Regions from separate parts of the Serratia proteamaculans genome, predicted to be linked through region 2. Evidence: predicted binding sites of a transcription regulator. Region 2 holds the regulator's gene; the other holds the start of a gene.

Region 1 (12,420 bases), 150 kb from region 2:
CATATCCTGGTCGCAACCGATCTTGGCGAAGATGCCGAGTTCCTGCTGGGCAAAGGCGCCAAACTGGCTGGGGCGCTGAATGCCCGATTATCTCTGATCTATATCGATATTCATCATACTGGCTATTACGCCGAACTGGGCGTGGGTGAATACAACTACACGGATCGCACTTTTTCTGAACGCGTGAAAAATATGCTCAATGCCATCAAAGACCACTCGTCTTATCCGGTTGAAGAGGTGATTATCGGGCGTGGCGATCTGATGGAGGAGCTGAATCGGGCGGCTAAGGACAAGGGTTGCGACCTGATCCTCTTCGGCCACCATCACGATATCTGGAGTCGGTGGGTATCGTCGGCGCGGCAGGCGATCAATCACCTGCAGGTCGATCTGCTGGTGGTTCCGATTGAGAAAAAATAAGCCAGCCCAGGGCCGCTATCATTCAGCGGCCCGATTTTTTAATAATCAATGCTTATCGGTAAGTGGCGGTATAGGGCCGTGACTGAACTTATTGATGGCTGATAGTACGGCCGATAAATAGTCACGCCAGAGGATTTTATCAATCTCATCAAATGGTTGGCCTAATTCCGATATTGATTGTTCTGACGCATTGAATTTACAGTGAATACCTCTTTTTGATTAGTAAACCGCACGTTTTGACTGTCCCTCTCCCCTCATGAGTTTTATCCTCGATTCAATCAGGATTTGTATGACTTATCAGAATACATTCACATGGAGGAGTTCTTATGCGTTTCGACAATAAAGTGGTCATCATCACCGGCGCAGGCAACGGGATGGGGGAAGCGGCAGCGCGCCGGTTTTCCGCTGAAGGCGCTACCGTGGTGCTGGCTGACTGGGCGAAAGAGGCGGTAGACAAAGTGGCGGCCTCACTGCCGAAAGGCAAGGCGCTGGCGGTGCATATCGACGTTTCTGACCACGTCGCGGTTGAGAAAATGATGAATGAAGTGGCGGAAAAATTGGGCCGCATCGACGTGCTGCTGAACAATGCCGGCGTGCACGTGGCGGGCAGCGTGCTGGAAACCAGCGTGGCTGACTGGCGTCGCATCGCCGGGGTAGACATCGACGGCGTGATCTTCTGTTCCAAATTCGCTATGCCCTATCTGCTGAAAACCAAAGGCTGCATCGTTAACACCGCTTCGGTCTCTGGCCTGGGAGGCGACTGGGGCGCAGCCTATTACTGTGCGGCGAAAGGGGCAGTGGTAAACCTGACACGTGCCATGGCGCTCGATCACGGCGGTGACGGCGTGCGGGTGAACTCGGTGTGCCCAAGCCTGGTGAAAACCAATATGACCAACGGCTGGCCGCAGGAAATTCGCGACAAGTTCAATGAGCGTATTGCGCTGGGGCGTGCGGCAGAGCCGGAAGAAGTGGCGGCGGTGATGGCGTTCCTGGCCAGTGACGACGCCAGCTTTATCAACGGTGCCAACATCCCGGTGGATGGTGGGGCGACCGCCTCAGACGGTCAGCCGAAGATTGTTTAAGCATTAATCCTCAGGCCCGGTGAAGTTAAACGCCGGGCCTGAGAGCTTTACACCCCAATCCGATCGCGCAGTTGGTAGTAGGCCGCGCCAATTGCGGTAAACGGAATTTGCAGGTTGCGACCGCCGAAGAACGGCAGGTGCGGTAGTTTGGCAAAGGCATCGAATCTTTCCGCATCGCCTCGCATTAATTCCGCAATCAGCTTGCCTGCCAGATGAGTACAGGTCACGCCGTGGCCGCTATAGCCCTGCATGTAATAGACGTTATTCTCCAGGCGGCCGAACTGTGGCATGCGCGACAGCGTCAGCAGGAAATTGCCGGTCCAGCGGTAGTCGATATTCACCCCTTTCAACTGCGGGAAGGTTTTCAGCAGTTTGGGGCGGATCAGGTTGTCGATATCGTCCGGGTCGCGCGCACCATACACCACGCCCCCACCGTACAGCAGGCGGTTATCACCGGTGATACGGTAATAATCCAGCAAATAGTTACAGTCTTCGACGCAGTAATTCTGCGGGATCAGCGACTGCGCCACTTCCGGTGCCAGCGGTTCGGTGGCCACCACCTGAGTGCCGCACGGCATGCTGCGCTTGGCCAGTCTTGGTTCCAGCTTATCACCCAGATAGGCGTTGCCGGCCACGATCACATAGCGTGCCTTCACCTGACCGCTGGCGGTGCTGACGATGGTCGGTTCGCCGTGACGGATATTAGTGACGGCCGACTGTTCGAAGATGCGCCCGCCCTGCAGGCGGATGGCTTCGGCTTCACCGAGGGCCAGATTCAAAGGATGAATATGCCCACCGCTGTGATCCAGCAGCGCACCGACATAGCGCTCACTGTTGACCTCCTGACGGATGCGCTCAGCATCCAGCAGTTCAAGCTGGGTATTGCCATAACGCTCCCAGTGCTGTTTTTGTTCGATCAGCGCGTGATATTGCCGGTTGTTCAGGGCGGCGAAGATGCCGCCGGGGCGATAGTCACATTCGATGGCGTACCTTTGGATACGGCTGCGAATGATCTCTGCACCCTCAAACATCATGCCACCGAGTATACGGGCGCTTTCCGCACCGTAGCGCTGTTCAATCACGTCGATGTCGCGGCTGTAGGAGTTCACCAGTTGGCCACCGTTGCGGCCACTGGCGCCAAAGCCGATGCGTGCGGACTCCAGCACCACTACGTTGTAACCGGCTTCCACCAGGAACAGCGCCGAAGACAGGCCGGTGTAGCCGCCGCCGACGATGCAGACGTCGCATTCGATGGAGTCATTCAACTGCGGGTAGGGCGCGTGGCTGTTGGCCGAGGCCGCATAATAGCTTTTTACGTGTTCAGTCATGATATCTGCCCTTATTCCAGCGAAATCCAGGTGGTTTTCAGTTCGGTGAATTTTTCCAGCGCGTGCAGCGATTTGTCGCGGCCGTTGCCGCTTTGCTTGTAACCGCCGAACGGGACCGTCATATCCCCGTCGTTGTAGTTATTGACGAACACCGTGCCGGCTTTTAACTGACGAGCTAACCGGTGAGCACGCGACAGGTCGCGAGTCCAGATGGCGGCGCCCAATCCGTAGTCGCTGTCGTTAGCCAACTGCATGGCCTGTTGTTCGCCGCTAAAACTGGTGACTGCCAGCACCGGGCCAAAAATTTCATCACGCGCCACGCTCATGGCATTATCTACCTGGGTCAGAATGGTCGGGCCCAGGTAGCCGACATGGCCGTTCTGTGGGTGCTCGCGGCCGTCCAGGAACAGCGCGGCACCCTGGCTCAGGCCCTGCTCGATATAGTCGGCCACTTTCTCGCAGTGGCCCTGGTCGATCAGCGTGCCCATCACCGTCGTCGGATCGAGCGGATCGCCCGGCGTGAAGGCTGCCGCATGCCGCTTCAGCGCCAGTAAGAATTCCTGCTGAATGCTCTCTTCCACCAACAGCCGGGTACCGGCGATGCACACCTGTCCCTGGTTATAGAAAATGCCGGCGGCGGCGCTCTGTGCGGCCTTGTCCAGATCCGGGCAGTCGGCAAAGATAATATTGGCGCTCTTGCCGCCGGCCTCCAGCCACACCCGTTTCATATTGGACTGGCCGGCGTAGATCATCAGTTGTTTGGCGACCTGGGTGGATCCGGTAAAGGTCAGGGCGTCGACGTCGTTGTGCAGCGCCAGCGCCTTACCGGCATCGTGACCGTAGCCGGGGACAATATTCAATACGCCGTCCGGCAGCCCGGCCAGTTGCGCCAGCTTGCCCAGATAGATTGCGGTTAACGGGGATTTTTCAGAAGGTTTCAGGATCACGCTGTTACCGGTGGCCAGCGCCGGGCCGAGCTTCCAGCAGGCCAATAACAGCGGGAAGTTCCAGGGTACGATGGCACCGACCACACCAATAGGTTCGCGTTCGATCAACGCCAGTGCATCGCCACCGGTGGGGGCAATTTCACCGTAAACCTTATCGACCGCTTCGGCATACCAGCGCAGGCAACGGATAGCGCCGGGCACGTCGTCGCGCAGGCTGTGGCGGATCGGTTTGCCGGTATCCAGCGTTTCCAGCAGCGCCAGCTCTTCATGGTGTTGTTCCATCAATTCTGCCAACTTCAGCAAAGTGGCCTTGCGCTGCGCCGGAGCCGCTCTGGACCAGTCGCCGCGCTCAAACACTTCACGCGCCGCACTGACCGCCAAATCGATGTCGACGCTGCTGCCCCGGGCCACCTGGGTCAACTCACGTTGCCCGGCGGGATCCTCCACGGCAAAGGTTTGGCCTTCTACGGCCTGCTGATAGCGGCCATTGATAAACAGTTGGTTCTCAATTTTCAGGGCTTGCGCCCGGTGTTGCCAATACTGCAGATGGTGGAAGTCCATACCTTGCTCCGTTGATCAGAATGTCGTCGGCGTATGGGCGCTGATAATCCGGCAAATCCGCGCCGACGTGTTGCTGAAACTGTGGGGAATGCCGGTGTTGATGGCGTAGCTTTGGCCAGCCAGCAGGTGATAAGCCTGCCCGTTGACCTGCAGTACCACTTCGCCTTCCAACAGGGTGCCGATCTCTTCCCCCTGATGCTTGATACGTTCGCCGGTGGTGGTACCCGGTTCATAGGTTTCGATCATCATCGCCAGGGTGCGATTGGGGTCGCCGTTGTGGATCAGTTTCATCGATACCCCCTGGCTGCCAATCTCGATCAGATCCTGGCTGTCGATAACAATCTGTGGTTCATCCGGAATTTCCGGCTCGGCGAAGAACGCCGACAGTGACAGCCCGTACACCGTCAGCAGCTTTTGCAAGGTACTGATGGCCGGACTGACCTTGTCCTGTTCGATGGTGCTGATGGCGCTGTGGGTTAATCCAGACAGTTCGGCCGCTCGGCGCTGCGACAATCCCAACTGCTGGCGGATTTGCGACAGACGTTTTCCCGGTGCCAAGCTGACATCGCTCATGGGCGTTTTTCCTTTTGATAGTTCCGGCAGGCGCTAATGAACCCCTCAAACAACAGGCGCGACAGGGCGTACTCTTCACTGTTCCATTCCGGGTGCCATTGCACACCCAGCGCAAAGGGCTGGTCGCGCAGACTGATTGCTTCCACCAATCCGTCGGCAGCGTGAGCCTCGATGCGTACGTCGGGGCCGAGGGTTTTTGCTCCCTGGCCATGCAGTGAGTTGACCCAGAATCGATTGCAATCCGGTATCAGCTGCGAGAGTAAGCCGCCTTCCTGAACGATGACCTCGTGGGCGGGGGCGTATTGTTGTTCCAGCGGCAGGTCGTGATCTTCACGGTGTTCGAGCAGTTCGGGCAGTTCAAACAGCCGACGGTGAAGGGTGCCCTGGCTGGCGACCACCATTTCCTGCATACCGCGGCAAATGGCGAAAAGGGGAATGCGCCTGTCGAGCGTGTGGCGGATCAACGCCAGGCTCAATTCATCTCGCCCAGGATCGGCGTCAGGCTCATCGCCGTTTTCACCATAAAGGTGCGGCTGCACATTACTGGGGCTGCCCGGCAGCAGAATACCGTCGAGGTGCTCCAGCAATTCTTCCAGCAGTTTCGGTTCCGCCAGCGCGTGTGGCAGGGCGATTGGCAACCCTCCTGCGGCCACGACGGCATTTAGGTACTTTTCTTGCAAGGTCTGAGTGAGATGCCCGTTTAACCTATACCTGCACATCACTACGCCGACCACTGGTCTGTTAAATATATTGCCCATGCTGTCCCCTTGGTATGTTCGAAATTATGAACGATAAGCTTCTCCACTGCCGTTTTCGTTCAATATTTTATAAATCTAGCAGCCAAATGGGCAATATTCAAACTCAAAGTAACACTTGCAAAACAATTTTGTTGCATCTATGTTTCATTGGTGGACATTATATTGAGCAAGATGGTCAAAAAACATCGACGGCAATAAGTGTGAGAACCACAGACAAAAAACATACATGGCGGGTGAATCATGCAGACCAACATAGTAGAAGTGGAAAACTTTGTTCAGCACCACGAAGAAAAGCGAAGTAGCGCGTTCCAACGTGAAGTGAAGAAGTACCTGGAGTGTTATCCATTAACTCAGCACGTTGACGTTCTGCTGACCGATCTTAACGGCAGCTTCCGTGGCAAGCGCATTCCGGTGGGCGGGCTGAGCAAGCTGGAGAAAGGCTGTTACTTCCCGGCATCGGTGTTTGCGATGGATATTCTCGGTAACGTGGTTGAAGAGGCCGGGCTGGGGCAGGAACTGGGTGAGCCGGATCATATCTGTGTACCGGTCTTGGGCACCCTGACACCGTCGGCGGCGGATCCGCAATATATCGGCCAGGTGCTGCTCACCATGCTGGATGAAGATGGTACTCCCTTTGACGTTGAACCGCGCAATGTGCTGAACCGAGTTTGGCAGCGTTTGCGTCAGCGCGGGCTATCCCCCGTAGTAGCGGTAGAGTTGGAGTTCTATCTCATCGATCGCCAACGCGATTCGGAAGGCTATTTGCAGCCGCCGTGCTCGCCGGGCACCCAGGAGCGCAACACCCAGAGTCAGGTGTACTCCGTCGATAACCTTAACCACTTTGCCGACGTGCTGAGTGAAATTGACGAACTGGCTCGCATGCAGGGCCTGCCGGCAGACGGGGCGGTGGCCGAAGCTTCGCCTGGCCAGTTTGAAGTCAACCTGCACCATACCGATAACGTTCTGCAAGCCTGCGACCATGCGTTGGCATTAAAACGGCTGATCCGCATGGTGGCGGAAAATCACAACATGCAGGCCACCTTTATGGCCAAGCCCTACGAGGAACACGCCGGCAGTGGCATGCATGTGCATATCAGCATGCTGGACAGGCAGGGCAACAACGTCCTAGCGGACGATGATGGCGAAGATTCCGTGCTGCTGAAACAGGCGTTGGCCGGGATGATTGCCCTGATGCCTTCTTCTATTGCGCTGCTGGCACCGAACGTCAATGCTTACCGCCGCTTCCAGCCGGGCATGTACGTGCCGACTCAGGCGTCCTGGGGCCATAACAACCGTACCGTGGCGCTGCGTATTCCCTGTGGCGATCGCGACAGCCATCGCGTGGAGTATCGCGTGGCCGGGGCCGACGCCAACCCCTACCTGGTGATGGCGACCATTCTGGCCGGCATCGTCTACGGTCTGGAAACCACGCTGCCGCTGCAAGAGCCGGTCACCGGCAACGGGCTGGAGCAGGAGGGGCTGCCGTTCCCGATCCGTCAGAGCGATGCGCTGTATGAATTTGAGCATCAGCCGGTGCTGAATGCGCTGCTGGGGGAAAGGTTCAGTCATGTTTACCTGGCCTGTAAAACGGATGAGCTGGTGCAATTTGAGCGCCTGATCACCGAAACCGAAATCGAGTGGATGCTGAAAAACGCCTAAACCCGCTCGAACTCATGATACCGCGCGCGTCTGGCGCATTCCGCCGGCTATCCTGTGGCCTGCGAAGCTACGCGCAGCGGTAAAGCATTTCTTCCACTTTGGCGTACAGGACGTCGGCGAGGAAAGAACCATGACAGCCTTAACTGTTTCTTCAGTTTGCGCGGGCATCAGCCCGTGCCGCAGTGAATACGGGCCATCCGTTGGCCGAGATTTTTTGTCTTTATCTTCGACTTCCCGCCGCCTGAGCAGCAGTATCCCCGCGGCCTCTCTGAATGACGTTAAACGGTTACCAGCAGAGGACAAAGAGGGGAAGAGTCATGACGATTAATGCGACTGACGGTGAGCAAGCGGCCAAGCCGCAACTGCGTAAAACCCTGAAACTGTGGCAAGTGGTGATGATGGGCCTGGCCTATCTGACACCGATGACGGTGTTCGACACCTTCGGGATTGTTTCCGGCCTGACTGACGGCCACGTACCCGCATCCTATCTGCTGGCGCTGGCCGGCGTGCTGTTTACCGCCATCAGCTACGGTAAGCTGGTGCGCCAGTTCCCGACCGCCGGTTCTGCCTACACCTATGCGCAAAAGGCGATTAATCCGCACGTTGGTTTTTTGGTGGGTTGGTCGTCGCTGCTCGACTACCTGTTCCTGCCGATGATCAATACCCTGTTGGCGAAAATCTATCTGACTGCGCTGTTCCCTGAAGTCCCGCCGTGGGTCTGGGTGGTGGGTTTTGTGATCATCATTACCGCCATCAACCTGAAAAGCGTCAATCTGGTGGCCAACTTCAATACCCTGTTCGTGCTGGCTCAGGTCGCGATCATCGTGGTGTTTATCTTCCTGGTAGTGCGTGGCCTGCACAGTGGGGAAGGCATGGGGACGGTGTGGAGCTTGCAACCGTTCGTCAGTGAAAATGCGCATTTGTTGCCGATTATCACCGGTGCCACCATTTTGTGTTTCTCGTTCCTCGGCTTTGACGCCGTTACCACGCTGTGTGAAGAAACGCCCGATGCCGCCAGGGTGATCCCGCGGGCCATCTTCCTGACGGCGCTGTATGGTGGGGTGATCTTCATCAGCGTGTCGTTCTTTATCCAACTGTTTTTCCCTACTATTCAACGTTTCCATCAGCCGGATGCGGCACTGCCGGAAATCGCGCTGTACGTGGGCGGCAAGCTGTTCCAGTCGATTTTCCTGTGCGTCACCTTTATCAACACCCTGGCGTCGGGCCTGGCGTCACATGCCAGCGTTTCACGGCTGTTGTATGTGATGGGGCGCGATAACGTGTTCCCGGAAAAATATTTCGGCTATATCCACCCGAAATGGCGTACGCCATCACTGAACGTGCTGCTGGTGGGGCTGGTGGCATTGTCCGCGCTGTCTTTCGATCTGGTCACCGCCACGGCGTTGATCAACTTTGGCGCGCTGGTGGCTTTCACCTTCGTTAATCTGTCGGTGATCAGCCATTTCTATATTCGTGAAGGACGCAACAAAAGCTGGAAAGACCGCTTTAACTATCTGTTCCTGCCGCTGGTGGGGGCGCTGACGGTCGGCGTGCTCTGGCTCAACCTGGAAAAAAGCTCGCTGACCATGGGGTTGATTTGGGCGGCGCTGGGCTTTGGTTACCTGGCTTATCTCACCCGGCGCTTCCGTCAGCCGCCACCGCAGCTGGAACGACAGCCACAGCAATAACTGAGTCAGGCGGGGTTTCCCGCCTTTCTTTTTTGTCCGTCGGACAGTAGAGTGAAAATACTGATAAAAAATAACCGATTGGATCATCTTTATGTCTTCACTCCCCGTTTCGTATAAAGCCACCTTGCTCGGTCTGTTGGCGATCCTGCTGTGGAGCAGCGTGGTCGGCCTGATCCGCAGCGTTAGCGAAGGACTGGGGCCCATCGGCGGGGCGGCGATGATCTACAGCGTCAGCGCGGTTTTTTTGCTGCTGGCACTACGCCTGCCAAACCTTCGACAGTTTCCGCGTGCCTATCTGATCCTCGGCAGCCTGCTGTTTGTCAGCTATGAAATTTGCCTGTCGCTGTCGCTGGGTTATGCCAATACCCGTCTGCAGGCGATTGAAGTGGGGATGATCAATTATCTCTGGCCCTGTTTTACCGTGCTGATGGCGCTGGCGTTCAACGGCCAAAAGGCCAAATGGTGGTTGCTGCCCGGGCTGCTGCTGTCGTTGTTCGGCATTGGCTGGATCATGAGCGGCGAGGGGGGTTGGTCACCGGCGCAAATGCTGGCGAACGTGCACAGTAATCCGCTGAGTTATTCGCTGGCTTTCGCCGGGGCGGTGATTTGGGCCGTGTATTGCAATCTGACCAAGAAAATTGCCCAGGGCCATAACGGCGTGGTGCTGTTTATTACGCTGACCGCCGTCGCGCTGTGGATCAAATATGCCTTCAGCAGCGAAAGCGGCATGCAGTTCACCCTGCCGGTGACCCTGACGTTGCTGTGTGCCGGCATGGCGATGGGGGTGGGATACGCGGCCTGGAACGTGGGTATTCTGCACGGCAATATGACGCTGCTGGCGACGGTATCTTACTTTACCCCGGTGTTATCGGCGGTGTTTGCCGCGCTGGTGCTGGATACCGCATTGAACGCCAGTTTCTGGCAGGGCGTGGTGATGGTGACCCTGGGATCGTTAATCTGTTGGCGGGCAACCCGAGGAAACTAACGGAAATTATCCGCCGGTTGCTCAATGTTGAACTAGAATCTAACTAGCGATCTTGCATGAAGGAACATAAAAAATGAGAGACGATATCCAATTCATTCAGCAACCTGTGATTGATGATGCAAGTTATATGCGCGGTGATACGGTGCGCCTGACCACCGCCAATCTGCGCCACGAATACCAGCTTGATGTCAGTATTCTGCGCCGGGAAGACAAGCTGATTTATGGTTCGGTGATCGCCGCCGCACCCAAGGTGGATATTCCACCCAAAGAGTGGGAAATCGAACCGGGTCAAGAAGTGGTCTTCCGTAAGGAAAATATCGCCAAAGCGATCCCCTCGATTAGCTGAGTCTCAGCCAGGGTTTTCGAACCTCCGTTTCCCTCAGTCACATTTCCAACAAATGCCGGTGCTAAAAACGCCGGCATTTTCATTTCTGCGACAGACCTGGTTACTTTTTTGTATTGCGCACAATTGGCACAAAAACTGCTTTAAAAATCACCGGGCATGACAAAAATCACAGCGATCGTGAATTTGCATGAAACATAATTTGACAAATGTGAACGCAATCGATTACCTATTCGCAAAATGCATAACTGGATCACAGATTCTTACACCCAGTGATTTCTATAATGCGCGCGTCGCCCGAGAAGTTTGTAAGCGGAGGCAACGCCAGGTGTCGTCAGACTCATTGTCATCTTTTCTAACGGGCAGGAAATGGCCCTTTAAGCATGTGGTAATAAAATGAAAAAAATAGCTCTCGCAGCAGGTATCCTGATCGCAGCGTCTTACAGTGCATCTTCAATGGCTGATAGCAAAGACAGCCAATACGTCTCGGATTGGTGGCACCAGAGCGTTAACGTGGTGGGCAGCTACCACACCCGTTTCGGACCTCAGTTGAACAACGATGTTTACCTGGAGTACGAAGCCTTCGCCAAAAAAGATTGGTTTGATTTCTATGGTTATGTCGATGTGCCTAAATTCTTCGGCGTCGGCAACACCCCGGACCGCGGCATCTGGGATAAAGGCTCACCGATGTTTATGGAGATCGAACCTCGCTTCTCGATCGACAAACTGACCAACACCGACCTGAGCTTCGGTCCATTCAAAGAATGGTACTTCGCCAACAACTACATCTATGACCTGGGCCACGACACCGACGGCCGCCAGAACACCTGGTACATGGGTCTGGGCACCGATATCGAGACCGGCCTGCCAATGAGCCTGTCGATGAACATCTATGCCAAATACCAGTGGGAAAACTACCAGGCTGCCAATGAGAACAGCTGGGACGGTTACCGCTTCAAGGTGAAATACTTTGTGCCGCTGACCCAATTGTGGGGCGGCAATCTGAGCTACATCGGCTTTACCAACTTTGACTTTGGTTCCGATCTGGGCAAAGACAGCAACTGGACCGACGGCACCGGCAAACAGGTTCGCACCAGCAACTCGATCGCTTCCAGCCATATTCTGGCGCTGAACTACGATCACTGGCACTACTCCTTCGTGGCACGTTATTTCCATAACGGCGGCCAATGGCAGGACGGGGCGGATATCGGTACCCCACAGGGTCCAATTAAATCTACCGGCTGGGGTTACTACCTGGTGGCGGGTTATAACTTCTGATTTTCCGTGGTATCAGAATCAGAAAACCCCGCTTTAGCGGCAATGCCGTTCACTTAAGTGGTGAGGCATAACGATTCACCGGATAACGGGTTTTTGATATCTTAACCGCCCTCGGCCTTGATGGTCGGGGGCGTTTTGTTATGAACATCGCCTCCAAACTCCCCCTCAGGTGCATCAGCCGTTTCGGTATCGTTCCGGGGGATACCGTATTACCCAGCACTATCAGTTCCGTCGCTATTACCCCAAAAGCAAATTTAAAACTCATCTCCGACGGCGCTCTTTTATACTGTTTTGCCGTCAGCGCCGCTTCCCGCCTGATAAGGTTGTAAGCCAGCAGCAACCCCCACACTTCCTGATGCAGCAACTCCACTTTGCGGCTTCTCAGCACCATCGCATTACTCTGCAGGCTGCTTTTGATATTGCGAAAACCCACTTCGATTTCCCATCGGGAATGATAAAGCTCCGCCACCGCTTTGGCCGGATAACGATCCGCCGGCAATGAAGTCAGCACGGTTTTCTCCACACCGCCGATATCGTAACTGACCGCCCGGGCATACCAGGACTCAGGAAGGGCCGGGTTTTGCTTTCGAGCCTGCGCAGAGACTTTCATTTTTAGCAGACGGTCGCCCGCTCCGTAGCTTTCCTGCACGTCTGCGACCATCCCTTTGCGGGCAGGCAGTAGCCAGTGGCGATTTTCGCCGCCATGGTTCACCCCTGTTAGTAAATCCGCACTAAAAAATAGCTTATCAAACAGGGTGATGGAGTTATCCGGTAACGCCTTAATCAGGTCATGCGCCAACC
Region 2 (12,420 bases):
ACTCACGTCATCGACATGCCCACTGAACTGCTGCCTGGGCTCGAGCTTGGCGCATCGGTCTCTCATAATGGCTGCTGCCTGACCGTCACAGCGGTTGAGGGCAACCGCGTCAGCTTTGATTTGATCAAAGAAACGCTGCGCCTGACCAACCTCGGCGAGCTGGCGTTGGGGGACGTGGTCAATATCGAAAGAGCGGCCAAGTTTAATGATGAAATTGGCGGCCACCTGATGTCCGGCCATATTATCTGCACCGCAGAGGTTGCCAAGATTTATACCTCTGAGAATAATCGTCAGGTGTGGCTGCGCATGCCGGACGCGGAACTGATGAAATACGTTCTGCACAAAGGCTTCATTGGCATCGATGGTATTAGTCTGACCATCGGTGAGGTGGTGAATAACCGGTTTTGCGTGCATTTGATCCCGGAAACGTTGGAGCGCACCACACTGGGCAAAAAACGCCTGGGTGATAAGGTGAATATTGAGATCGATCCACAAACGCAGGCGGTGGTAGACACCGTTGAGCGGGTGTTGGCGAGCCGTGAAGCGGCAATGGCGGCGGCGAGTGCGCTGGCGCAGAAGATCTGAAGAACGACAAACTACAGAGGAGCAATCGCGTGAAGTTTTATGGGAAAACGTTGATGTTAACGGCGCTGTTGGCGCTGAGTGCTTGTAGCAGCTCGCCGGAACAGGGTACTGCCAACCCGGCGGTAGATGCAGAGAATGACACCTGCGGTGCGGCGCAATATCAGAGCTATGTCGGTAAACCGATGTCAGCGCTGGAAGGCGTGCAGATTGAATCGCAAGTGCGCGCGATTCCGTATAACTCTGCGGTCACGATGGACTTCAATCTGAGTCGTCTGAATTTCCTCGGCGATAGCGATGATAAGATCATTCGCGTGTATTGCGGCTAATATACCCGCGCTGATCAATGCATAAAAAGAACCCCGGTTAGTGCAAGCTAGCCGGGGTTCTTTATGCTGAGTGATTATTAACGCGTGACGCGAATACCGCCATCAACGCCTTTCGGGCTGAATACCACCTGCCAAAGCTGAATATCACGTGCGCGAAACGCTCCGGCGCAGGCGTTCAGATAATAGCTGAACATGCGTTCGAAACGATCCGAATAACGTTGGGCGAGTTGTGGCCAAGCCTGTTTGAAGCGTTCGTACCAGGCCATCAGGGTGCGATCATAATCGGCGCCAATATTATGCCAATCTTCCATCACAAAACGCCCCTCACTGGCCTGGGCAATATGTGAGATCGACGGCAGACAGCCATTCGGGAAGATATATTTATTGATCCACGGGTCAACATTCATATCTGTCCGATTCGAGCCAATGGTGTGCAGCAGGAACAGGCCGTCCGGTTTTAAATTACGCTCCACCACTTTGAAGTAGGTGGGGTAGTTTTTCGGACCAACGTGCTCGAACATGCCGACAGAAACAATACGGTCAAACTGCAGGTCTAAATCGCGGTAGTCTTGCAAGCGGATTTCGACGTCCAGCCCGGCGCAGTTTTCCTGTGCCAGTTTTTGCTGTTCGGCAGAAATAGTTACGCCCACTACCGAAACACCGTAATTTTTCGCCGCATAGGCAGAAAGCCCGCCCCAGCCACAGCCAATATCCAGCAAGTTCATGCCCGGCTGCAGCTGCAGTTTGTCGCAAATCATCCGCAGCTTGGCTTCTTGCGCTTCTTCCAGCGTGGTGGCTTCTTTCCAGTAAGCGCAAGAATATTGCATATAAGGGTCGAGCATCTGCGTAAACAGATCGTTTCCCAGATCGTAATGTTCTTTACCGACTATCCAGGCGCGTTTCTTCGATTGCAAATTGGTGAGTCGCGCGGCGGCAATACGCAGGGTATCTTTTAGATGGCGGGGGAGTTTCTTTTCCAGACCGGCACGGACTACGTGTTGAAAGAATATATCCAGCCGTTCACATTCCCACCAGCCGTCCATATAGCTTTCGCCCAAGCCAAGGGAGCCTTCCTGCAGCACGCGTTTAAAAAAATCGGGATTTTTAACCTGAATATCGAATGGGCGCGAGCCGTTAACTTCAATACCGGCCATGCTGAGCATTTCATGGGCGATGCGATACCATTGGTTATCCTGAATGCTCAGATCTTCTATACACGATGAACTCATAGCTTCTCCATCACCTTCTTCTGACTTATGACCCGCCAAAAAATAGCTTAGACAAATTCTGCGGGTGCATACGTTTACCTACGGTAAAAAGTCCCGTGGCGTCTGATATCCGACTATGAACAGAGGAAAATTTTAAGAAGGTTCCTGCGCAAGAAACGCGGGAAAGACAATCCTTAAAAAAGTGTGACGCCATACGCGTACACAACAGCAATTTGTGATAAAGAAATTATAAAAGTGTTATTTTAAAAGGTCGTTTTGAGTATAGGCTTGCCGAGGCGCTTACTCAACTGTAAATCGCACTCGGCAAAAATATTCTTTAAGTGATTATTAATGCATACAATTATGACGCAGAGTTAGCATGTTCCTGCCTTGCAGCCTGCTGATCATCGATCACTTTTCCCCGTTGCAGCATATAGCCCAATGCGGCCAACACCACCGTAGAAACCATCACCGTTACCGTTGCCAACAGCGGTTGGCCGATAAAAGCCGACACCAGCATACTGGCGACAAAACACAGGCCCAACTGCAGGGTGTTTTGCAAGGCTGCGGCTTTGCCGGTGCCTTCCGGGAACGGGGTTAACGCATTTGCCACTACGATTGGGTAGGTGGCACCGTTGACCAGCGCCATCACGCAGAACGGGATCAGCAGCGTGGTGAGCGTTGGCTCGGTCAGCGTGGCAACCAGATATAACGCCACCATACTGATGCCATAAGCTACCAGTAGCCACGGTAGCAAGGTGTTGCCATTCATGCGATTTAACGCGGTGCGACAGCCGTAACCCCCTAATAAGAATGCCAGGGTCTGCGGCACATAGCTCAGGCCGATATCATTTGGGCTGTAGCCCATATCACCAAGAATAAAGGGTGAACCGGTCAGCCAGGCGAAGAAGCCGGCGGAGCAGGCGGCAAAGATGGTGACGTTGCCGCTGAAGGCCGGGGACTTAAGCAGTTGCAAGAAGGTCAGGGTGTTTTTCTTCTCGGCAGAAGGCTCGGCCTTGGCGCTTTCTTTCAACAGCAGCGTTGGCAGCAACAAAATCACCGTGATGCCCAGCAGCACGGCGAAAATGGCACGCCAGCCCATGTGGTTCAACAACCAGGCACCGACCAGGGGGGCCAGTGCAGGCGAAAGTGCGACCAGTGGCATAATGGTGGCGAAGACTCGGTTAGCCTTGCCTTCACGGTAACGGTCAATCACCAGGGCTTGCCAGGTGACGGCGGCAGAACACACGCCAATCGCCTGGATAAAACGCAGTGACCACAGTTGAACGGCATTCTGTACCCACAGCATACCGAGGCAACCCAGGGCAAACAGCGCCAGGCCAATCAGCAACACCGGTTTACGGCCGAGGTGATCGGACAGTGGGCCCCAGAGCAGTTGAGCAAAGGCAAAGCCGGCCAGGAAGATACTGAGGCTGGCACTGATCGCCCCGGCGGAAATCTGCAGGTCTTGCTGCATCACGCCAAAGGCGGGCAAGTACATGTCGGTGGCCAGATAACCCAGCATACTCAGGCCGGCAAGGTAGAACATAAAACCAAAGGAATTTCGCATGGTATTTCTCGTTAATATTTTAATGTCGCAGGTTTTTAGCGCCGGCAAGTGTATCCGGCTGGATCTCTGCTTGTGAAACGGTAATATTTGCGAGGTGCTGTTAAAAAAATTGAAGGCAAGGTTATGTGGTCTGAATATTCACTCGATGTAGTAGACGCGGTCGCCCGCACCGGCAGCTTCAGCGCAGCGGCGCAGGAATTGCACCGTGTACCCTCGGCGATAAGTTATACCGTGCGACAACTGGAGCAATGGCTGGCGGTACCGCTGTTTGAGCGCCGTCATCGCGACGTGGAGCTGACCCCGGCCGGCGTGTTGTTTGTTCAGGATGCGCGCATTGTCATCAAAAAAATGCTCGACACCCGTCGACAGTGTCAGCAGGTGGCTAACGGCTGGCGTGGCCAGTTGAAAATTGCCGTGGACATCATTGTTAAACCTCAGCGCTGTCGCCAACTGGTGCTGGATTTTTACCGCCATTTCCCCGACGTTGAACTGATGGTGCAACCGGAGGTGTTTAACGGTGTGTGGGATGCGCTGGTGGATGGGCGTGCCGATATGGCGATTGGGGCGACGCGGGCAGTGCCGGTCGGCGGCGGGTATGCTTTTCGCGATATGGGGGATATGCGCTGGTTGTGCGTGGTCAGCCCGCAGCATCCGCTGGCGGCGCTGGAAGGGCTGCTGAACGACGATCAGCTTCGGCCTTTCCCATCGCTGTGTCTGGAAGATACCTCACGCAACCTGCCCAAACGAGTCACCTGGACGCTGGACAACCAACGGCGGTTGGTGGCGCCGGACTGGGCCTCGGCGTTGGATTGCCTGTGTGCAGGCCTGTGCGTCGGCATGATGCCTGCGCATCAGGCATTGCCGTTGGTGCAGCGCGGGGAACTGGTGGCGTTGCAGTTGCAACAGCCGTTTCCGGCCAGCCCTTGTTGCCTGACCTGGCAGCAGAATACGCCATCACCGGCGATGGCCTGGCTGTTGGACTACCTGGGGGACAGTGAAACCTTGAATCAGGAATGGTTAAGCGAAGTGACGCCGGAAACCGCAGAGGCTTCCGGCGCTAACGACTAGCGGCGGTAATCGATGAAAGGGCCGTCAGCGACCGAGCGGCGCTCAACCAGCTTGGGATGCACTTCAATCACCTGCGACTCTTCGCGCTTGCTGATGATACGGTCCAGCAACATGGTGAATGCCATCTCACCCAAACGCTCTTTCGGTTGATGAATGGTGGTCAGCGCCGGGGTGAAATAGCGGGCGTTACGTACGTTATCGTAGCCAATCACCGAGATGTCCTGCGGTACGCGCAGCCCAAGTTCATCGGCGGCGCAGATCGCACCCATCGCCATGATATCGCCACCGCAGAATACCGCGGTCGGGCGATGCTTCTGCGACAATATCTGGTGCATGGCCTTGTAGCCGGATTCTGGCTCAAAGTCACCCTGGACAATCCATTCGTCGCGAACTTCGATATTGGCTTCTTCCATGGCCTTTAAAAAGCCCTGATGGCGGCCGCCACCGGTATTACGCGCCAACTGACCCGGAATGGCGCCGATATCACGGTGGCCGCGCTCGATCAGATAACGCCCGGCCAAATAGCCACCTTCGAAGGCATTATCGATAATGGTATCGGTAAAATCACCGCGCGCGGTACCCCAGTCCATCACCATCATTGGGATGTTGCGATAGTCTTCCAGCATGCCGAGCAATTGGTCCGGGTATTCCGAACACATGACCAGCAGACCATCGACGCGTTTTTGTGCCAACATCGCCAGATAGGCACGCTGTTTGTCCAGATTGTTGTGCGAGTTACACAGGATCAGCGTATAGCCTTTGCTGTAGCAACTGTTTTCCACCGCCTCGATCACTTCGGCAAAGTAGGGGGCTTCGCTGGAGGTCGCCAGCAAACCAATCGATTTGGTGTGATTGACCTTCAGGCTACGCGCCACGGCGCTGGGTGAATAGTGCAGCTCTTTAATCGCGGCAGCCACGGCCGTTTTTGTCTCTTCGGCGACGAAACGAGTCTTATTGATGACGTGCGAAACGGTGGTGGTGGAAACGCCAGCGCGTTTGGCCACATCTTTAATCGTTGCCATGTAAAGAATGACTCCTGAACTCACATGTTGCAGCATGTAAGTGTGATGTTAATCGTTTGCCTGCGTAGATCCTTCTCCAAAGAAGCGAAAACTGAGTTTTTAGTGTGTTGAAGTCGTCAGCGCTTGGTCAGGAGGGGCATTTTGCCGGTACACAGTTGTGAACTGCGAATTTTGTCCCATATTGAACAAAAGGGGAAGAGGTAATCGATATAATAAACCGGGAAATGATAACAAGATTTTATTGGCTAACTGTGTGAAAATGGTTTGACGCATTAATTGTGTGCCTTTTACCCTTGGGAAACCCAATCTGAAAAGGAGTTGTAATGGATACCGATCTGAAAATGTCACTGTTCACCACCGTCTGTGCGCTGGCCGTGATTATTGCTTTCAGCTTCACCGCTGCTTTGAACTGATCCCCTTAAGTAAAACAGGCGCAGCCCGCTGCGCCTGATTGCTCTTTCCCTCAGCTTTACGCCAGGTTTTTCTCCACAAATGCCCAGTTAACCAGCGCCCAGAAGTTTTCCAGGTAGGCCGGCCGCGCATTGCGGTAATCGATGTAGTAGGCGTGTTCCCAAACGTCGACGGTCAGCAGCGGTTTATCTTCACCGGTCAACGGTGTAGCCGCGTTCGAGGTGTTAACAATAGCCAGTGAACCATCCGGCTTTTTCACCAGCCAGGTCCAGCCTGCGCCAAAGTTTTTCACTGCGGCATCGCTAAATTGTTCCCTGAAGGCAGCGAAAGAACCAAAAGCCTGATTGATCGCCGTTGCCAGTTTGCCCTGAGGCTCACCGCCGCCTTGTGGCGACAAACAATGCCAATAGAAGCTGTGGTTCCACACCTGTGCAGCATTGTTGAAGATGCCGCCGTCTGAGGCCTTAATGATCGCTTCCAGCGATAGTCCTTCAAACTTGCTGCCTTTCAACAGATTGTTCAGGTTAACCACGTAGGCGTTGTGGTGCTTGCCATAGTGGTATTCCAGGGTTTCTGCGGAAATGTGCGGCTCGAGGGCATTTTTTTCATAGGGTAATGCGGGCAGTTCAAACGACATTGCTTTCTCCTTTTACAGTGCCAACCTGAATCAGAACAACCAACAACAGATTGACCTGCTTTTATTGTGGGTATTTAGCTTAGCAATTTTCGCGCTGAAATACAGGGGGAATGGCAAAGGATTAGTTGCAGCATCGAGAGTTTGGGGAAACGCTCAGGGGAGAGCGGCTGGCAGGGCCAGCCGCAAAGGCAATTATCGAATGGTTTTCGGTGTCACTACCCGACGTGCGCCAATGTAGTGGTTTTGCCAGTAATCGTTGTCGAGCTGGCTGATGCGGATTTCTTCACCGGTACGCGGTGACTGAATGAATTTACCGTTGCCCAGATAAACCCCAACATGGTCTGCCACGCCGCGGTTGTTAATCCGGAAGAACACCAGGTCGCCGCTTTCCAATTCATTTTTCTTGATCGGCGCGGCGTCGCGCAGGTGGTACATCTCGTTGGCGGTACGTGGCATTTTGATTTTCACCACGTCTTTATAGGCGTAATAAATCAGGCCGCTGCAGTCAAAACCGGTTCTCGGTGAGGTGCCGCCCCAACGATAGGGCTTACCCATCTGATCCATCAGCTTGGCCATCGCGGTTTGCTTGGCATGCTGGTAGCGTTTCTTGTGCGCCGGGGTAAGTTTCAGCGGCTTCTCGTCACGAACCAATTTGGCGGTGGCCATACCGGCTTCGCGGTGGCGGCCATAGCCTTTTTTGTAACCCTTTTTCGGCGGGGTCACTTTAATCTTGGCGACTTTATGAGTTTTGTTTTTCGATTTGGCGCTAACAATCTTTTTAGCGGTTTTTTCTGTTTTGGTTTTGGAAACCTTGGCAGTTTTCTGTGGGGTGGTGACTTTTACTTTTTTGCTGCTGGCTTTAACCGCTTTCTTTTTCTTGCGGTCATCCGGTCGGGCTTCGTTTACGTGGCTCTTACGCTGCTCGGCGGCAACACGAGACTGCGGCGCAGCATGCGCCAGATTAAAGAATAGCTGTGTAAACAACAGCACAAAAAGCGTAAGAATTAAACGCATGTCGACGTTACCAACCTTGGCCCCGGAACAGATATCGAAAGAATGACAGTATTCCCGAATTTCGCCATATAAAACAGCGAAGAACTCATAAATGATAATCCATATTGTGAGAAAACGTTAATAGCATTTTTTCTGCTGAAAAATCAAACTGTTGGTGTATAAAAAATCAACAATGACCGTCACTGGATTTATTAAACGTCGTGTTTTGATGAAAAAATATATTAGTGAAATAGCCAGATTAAAAATGTTATTCTGCGCATATGTTTTGACCGGAAAGGCCTTGCCGGCGAGACGCGACTGACAACCAAGGAATGCCCCTGCAAAAGATGGCGTTTTCTTGCGACTGTTCCAGCCGCTACAATAGCCAGTGTGATGCATGTTGTAGCCATGAGATTTGGCTTGAGGAAGCAATATAATGACGACGACGATTGAAAAAATTCAGCACCAGATCACTGAGAACCCAATTCTGCTGTATATGAAAGGTTCACCGAAATTGCCAAACTGCGGTTTCTCAGCGCAAGCTGTGCAGGCGCTGTCTGCCTGTGGCGAACGTTTTGCTTACGTTGATATTCTGCAGAACCCGGACATCCGCTCCGAGTTGCCGAAATACGCTAACTGGCCGACGTTCCCACAGCTGTGGATAGACGGTGAGCTGGTTGGCGGCTGTGATATCATCATGGAAATGTATCAGCGCGGCGAATTGCAGCAGCTGATCAAAGAAACGGCAGAGAAATACAAACAGCAGGAAGACCAGCAGCCTTAATCGGCTCGGTTCTATTGTTGGAAGTCATCGGGCGGTGCCAGCTAATACTGGGCCGCCCGATTTTTTTGTATCTTAGTCGGTATTACTGGCCGCCAATGGCCAGCCACCAAGGCGTTTCCAGCGGTTAACCAGTTCGCAGAACAACTGAGCGGTTTGCTCGGTATCATACAGCGCCGAATGCGCCTGGGCGCTATCGAACGGGATATCGGCGGCAATGCAGGCTTTGGCCAGCACCGTCTGCCCCAGCACCAGCCCACTCAACGCCGCGGTATCAAAGGTGGCGAAGGGGTGGAAAGGGTTGCGTTTCAGGCTGGCGCGCTCTGCGGCAGCCATCAGGAAGCTGTGATCGAAATTGGCGTTATGCGCCACAATGATCCCCCGGTTACAGCCACGATCCTTAATCCCCTTGCGCACCGCTTTAAAAATAGCGTGCAGGGCATCGTGTTCACTGACCGCACCGCGTAGCGGATTACTCGGGTCGATACCGTTAAAGGCCAACGCTTCCGGCTGTAGGTTGGCGCCTTCAAAAGGCTCCACATGAAAATGCAGGGTTTCGTCCTGTTGTAACCAGCCGTCTTCATCCATTTTTAACGTAACGGCGGCAATTTCCAGCAGTGCGTCAGTCTTGGCATTAAATCCGGCGGTTTCTATATCTATTACTACAGGGTAAAACCCACGAAAACGGCCACTCAGGGCGTTAAGATCACTTTTTTCGGCCATCAGTTTCTTATCTTCATCGAATACAGCGCGCATTATGGCAAATTTTGCGCCCGGTTGCAGGCGGTTATCACGCGGAAAAAACAGGGGCGCAGAAAGCGCCCCTGATTGACCTTAGTGGCCGAGGCCATGGCCGGCGTGTTTGTTCTCGATCAGTTCGATTTTATAACCGTCCGGATCTTCAACAAAGGCGATAACCGTGGTGCCGCCCTTGACCGGACCGGCTTCGCGGGAGACCTTGCCACCGGCGTTACGGATGCTGTCACAGGTGGCGGCAACATCGTCAACCCCCAGCGCCAGGTGGCCGAACGCGGTGCCCATTTCGTAACTGTCGGTGCCCCAGTTATAGGTCAGTTCAATCACTGCACCTTCGCTTTCATCGGTATAGCCTACAAACGCCAGCGAGTACTTGTATTCCGGGTTCTCGCTGGTGCGCAGCAAGCGCATGCCTAATACCTTGGTATAGAAGTCGATGGAGCGCTGCAGGTCACCGACGCGGATCATGGTATGGAGTAAGCGCATAATTCCTCTGATTGGATGTGCCGTTGCCAATGGCGGATGGATTGAAGCGAAATCCAGTATAGCGTTGCCGCATAAGGGATTTCAATGTATGCCAAGGCAGGGCGCACAATACTATAGTGACGTTGTCACTCAATGGTCGGGTAAGACAGCAGCAACCGCACACTTTGTCGCCGTGCACAGTTTGGAAATAGGTACTATAACCCCTGCAAGGAACAGCGCGTCACGATAACGATATAGAGCCCGGATTGGACTGGGTTAATGTATAAATTTGGATCGGATTAATATGACGGTTTATTTTTTCAGTGCGGGGACATCGCGTTTGCCGAAGGAGTCGCTTAATGGATGAAATGCTCATTCTGGTGGATGCCGATGATAACTCCATTGGTTCGCAAACCAAAACGCTGGTACATCAGCAGGGGTTGTTGCACCGGGCGTTTTCAATTTTTATCTTTGATAGCCAGGGCCGCCTGCTGTTGCAACAGCGTGCTTTCAGTAAGTATCACTCGGCCGGACTATGGACCAACAGTTGCTGTGGCCACCCGCGCTGGGGAGAGGTAACGCTTGCCGCGGCTCAGCGCCGATTGCAGGAAGAGATGGGGTTTAGCAGTGAGTTGCAGCAGGTTTCCAGCTTCACCTATCACGCTGCGGTGCCCGGCGATTTAATTGAGCACGAGTTCGATCATATCTACGTCGGTTTATTTGACGGCGAACCGCAGGCGGCGCCTGAAGAAGCACACAGCTGGTTGTGGATGGATATTCAGCAATTAACGGATGATATAACGCGCAACCCGGAAAAGTTTACCGTTTGGTTTCGCACGATAATGAATAATCTTGATGCCAATGAAATACAGCGTTGGGCGAGGTTGGCTGTGAAGTAACTGACCGATAACCCAGACGGCAAAAAGCCCGCAGGTATAGGTACACCGGCGGGCTTTTGTATTTTACTTACAGCGTTGGGTAGTCGGTATAGCCTTCAGCACCGCCGCCGTAGAAAGTTTCCGGCTTAGGTTCGTTCAGTTCAGCATTTTGTTTGAAGCGTTCAACCAGATCCGGGTTGGCGATATAGCTGCGGCCAAAGGCCACGGCATCGATAAAGCCTTTATTGATCAACTCTTCCGCTTTTTCGGCGGTGTAAGCGCCAGCCCCGACAATCACCCCTTTAAAGTGGGCGCGTACCGAATCACGGAAGGCGTCGGAATAAGGCTTGCCACCGGCCCAGTCAGGTTCGGAAATATGCAGGAAAGCGATGTTGCGCTTGTTCAGTTCTTCCACCAGATACAGCGCGGCATCTTCCTGATCTTCACCGTTGTCCAGGCCGTTGAACGGGCCCAGTGGGGAAATACGGATGCCAATGTGTTCTGAGCCCCATTCCGCGATGGTGGCGTCAACCACTTCCAGCGTCAGGCGCGTGCGGTTTTCGATGCTGCCGCCATATTGGTCGGTGCGCTGGTTAGACGCCGGAGCCATAAACTGGTGCAGCAGATAGCCGTGTGCGGCGTGCAGTTCGACAAAATCGAAACCGGCCTCACGTGCGTTGGCGGTTGCCTGACGGAAATCATTAATGATGCCTGGGATCTCTTCGGTTTCCAGTGCACGTGGGGTAGAGGTAGGTACTCGTACCCAGGCACCGGTTTCGTCACGTACGGTGGTGCGGGTGTCGGCGTTGATCGCAGATGGGGCGACCGGTGCCTGTTGGCCCGGTTGCAGGCTGTTGTGGGAGATACGCCCCACGTGCCACAGTTGAACGGCGATATGGCCGTTTTTATCATGTACAGCCTGAGTGATCTTTTTCCACGCGGCGATCTGTTCTGGGGTATGCAGCCCCGGTGCGCCGGCATAACCTTTCGCCTGGAAAGAAATCTGAGTGGCTTCGGTGACGATCAGACCCGCGCTGGCGCGTTGGGCATAATACGCACCCATCAACGGAGTAGGGATATCGCCCGGTTCAATGCTGCGCAGGCGCGTCAGAGGGGCCATAAACACGCGATTTGGCAGCGTTACAGCGCCAACCTTCAACGGGGAGAACAACTTTTCAATCTTCATAGTGAATCCTATATTAATAGACCGGTCGACTAGTAACGAATGTAGAACTGCCCAACAGGGTAATTCTTGATAAACCAAAGTGTTTTTTAGCGCTGCGCCGGGCGCAACAACAGTTCAATACTTTCCAGCGCGCTGGTCAGTGGGGCGACCGAGTGGCGGATTTTGGCTCGCAGTGAAGCGCCAAGCCACAGTGAATACAGCGTTTCTGCGGTAGCCGCCGGGCTCATGGCTATCGACAATGACCCTTCGCGGATACCGCGTTCAATCGTATCCTGCAGGTGACCAATCACCCGGGCACTGCCGGTTTCCAGTGCATGACGCATGGGTTCCGACAGGTCGCTCACCTCGGCCGATAGCTTGACCGCCAGGCAGGCGTTATGGCATTCGCTGCGGCAGTGGTAGCTGATCGCCTGAGCGTAATAACTCAACAACTGGTGGCGTGCATCACTTTTATCGTCGGTAAACAGCTGTTGCATTGCCGCATCATAGTGCTCGAAATAACGCTGTAGCATCGCTTCGCCAAACACTTCTTTT

The links. The regulator PurR, encoded in region 2, represses purine synthesis genes. The targets are predictions, from matches to a motif close to CANGCAAACGTTTGCNTG.
Region 1: a site for PurR is predicted at 10,556-10,573, ahead of QOT07_RS10540 (nucleoside-specific channel-forming protein Tsx). Genes of this name have one in related genera too.

Annotation. Positions count from the first base shown of each region.
Region 1 covers NZ_OX461105.1:2,227,698-2,240,117, forward strand. Annotated here, with positions in the region: gene QOT07_RS10490 (universal stress protein) at 1-417, shown strand, start outside; gene budC (meso-2,3-butanediol dehydrogenase) at 744-1,499, shown strand; gene QOT07_RS10500 (NAD(P)/FAD-dependent oxidoreductase) at 1,547-2,827, opposite strand; gene puuC (aldehyde dehydrogenase PuuC) at 2,839-4,335, opposite strand; gene puuR (HTH-type transcriptional regulator PuuR) at 4,351-4,908, opposite strand; gene puuD (gamma-glutamyl-gamma-aminobutyrate hydrolase) at 4,905-5,666, opposite strand; gene QOT07_RS10520 (glutamine synthetase family protein) at 5,907-7,325, shown strand; gene QOT07_RS10525 (APC family permease) at 7,643-9,013, shown strand; gene yddG (aromatic amino acid DMT transporter YddG) at 9,105-9,998, shown strand; gene QOT07_RS10535 (hypothetical protein) at 10,072-10,344, shown strand; gene QOT07_RS10540 (nucleoside-specific channel-forming protein Tsx) at 10,738-11,619, shown strand; gene QOT07_RS10545 (IS4 family transposase) at 11,669-12,420, opposite strand, start outside.
Region 2 covers NZ_OX461105.1:2,373,615-2,386,034, forward strand. Annotated here, with positions in the region: gene QOT07_RS11180 (riboflavin synthase subunit alpha) at 1-585, shown strand, start outside; gene QOT07_RS11185 (I78 family peptidase inhibitor) at 615-911, shown strand; gene cfa (cyclopropane fatty acyl phospholipid synthase) at 989-2,140, opposite strand; gene punC (purine nucleoside transporter PunC) at 2,481-3,689, opposite strand; gene punR (DNA-binding transcriptional activator PunR) at 3,813-4,757, shown strand; gene purR (HTH-type transcriptional repressor PurR) at 4,754-5,779, opposite strand; gene cydH (cytochrome bd-I oxidase subunit CydH) at 6,103-6,192, shown strand; gene sodB (superoxide dismutase [Fe]) at 6,249-6,827, opposite strand; gene QOT07_RS11220 (C40 family peptidase) at 7,020-7,841, opposite strand; gene QOT07_RS11225 (Grx4 family monothiol glutaredoxin) at 8,257-8,604, shown strand; gene rnt (ribonuclease T) at 8,677-9,357, opposite strand; gene gloA (lactoylglutathione lyase) at 9,436-9,843, opposite strand; gene idi (isopentenyl-diphosphate Delta-isomerase) at 10,182-10,721, shown strand; gene nemA (alkene reductase) at 10,789-11,886, opposite strand; gene QOT07_RS11250 (TetR/AcrR family transcriptional regulator) at 11,973-12,420, opposite strand, start outside.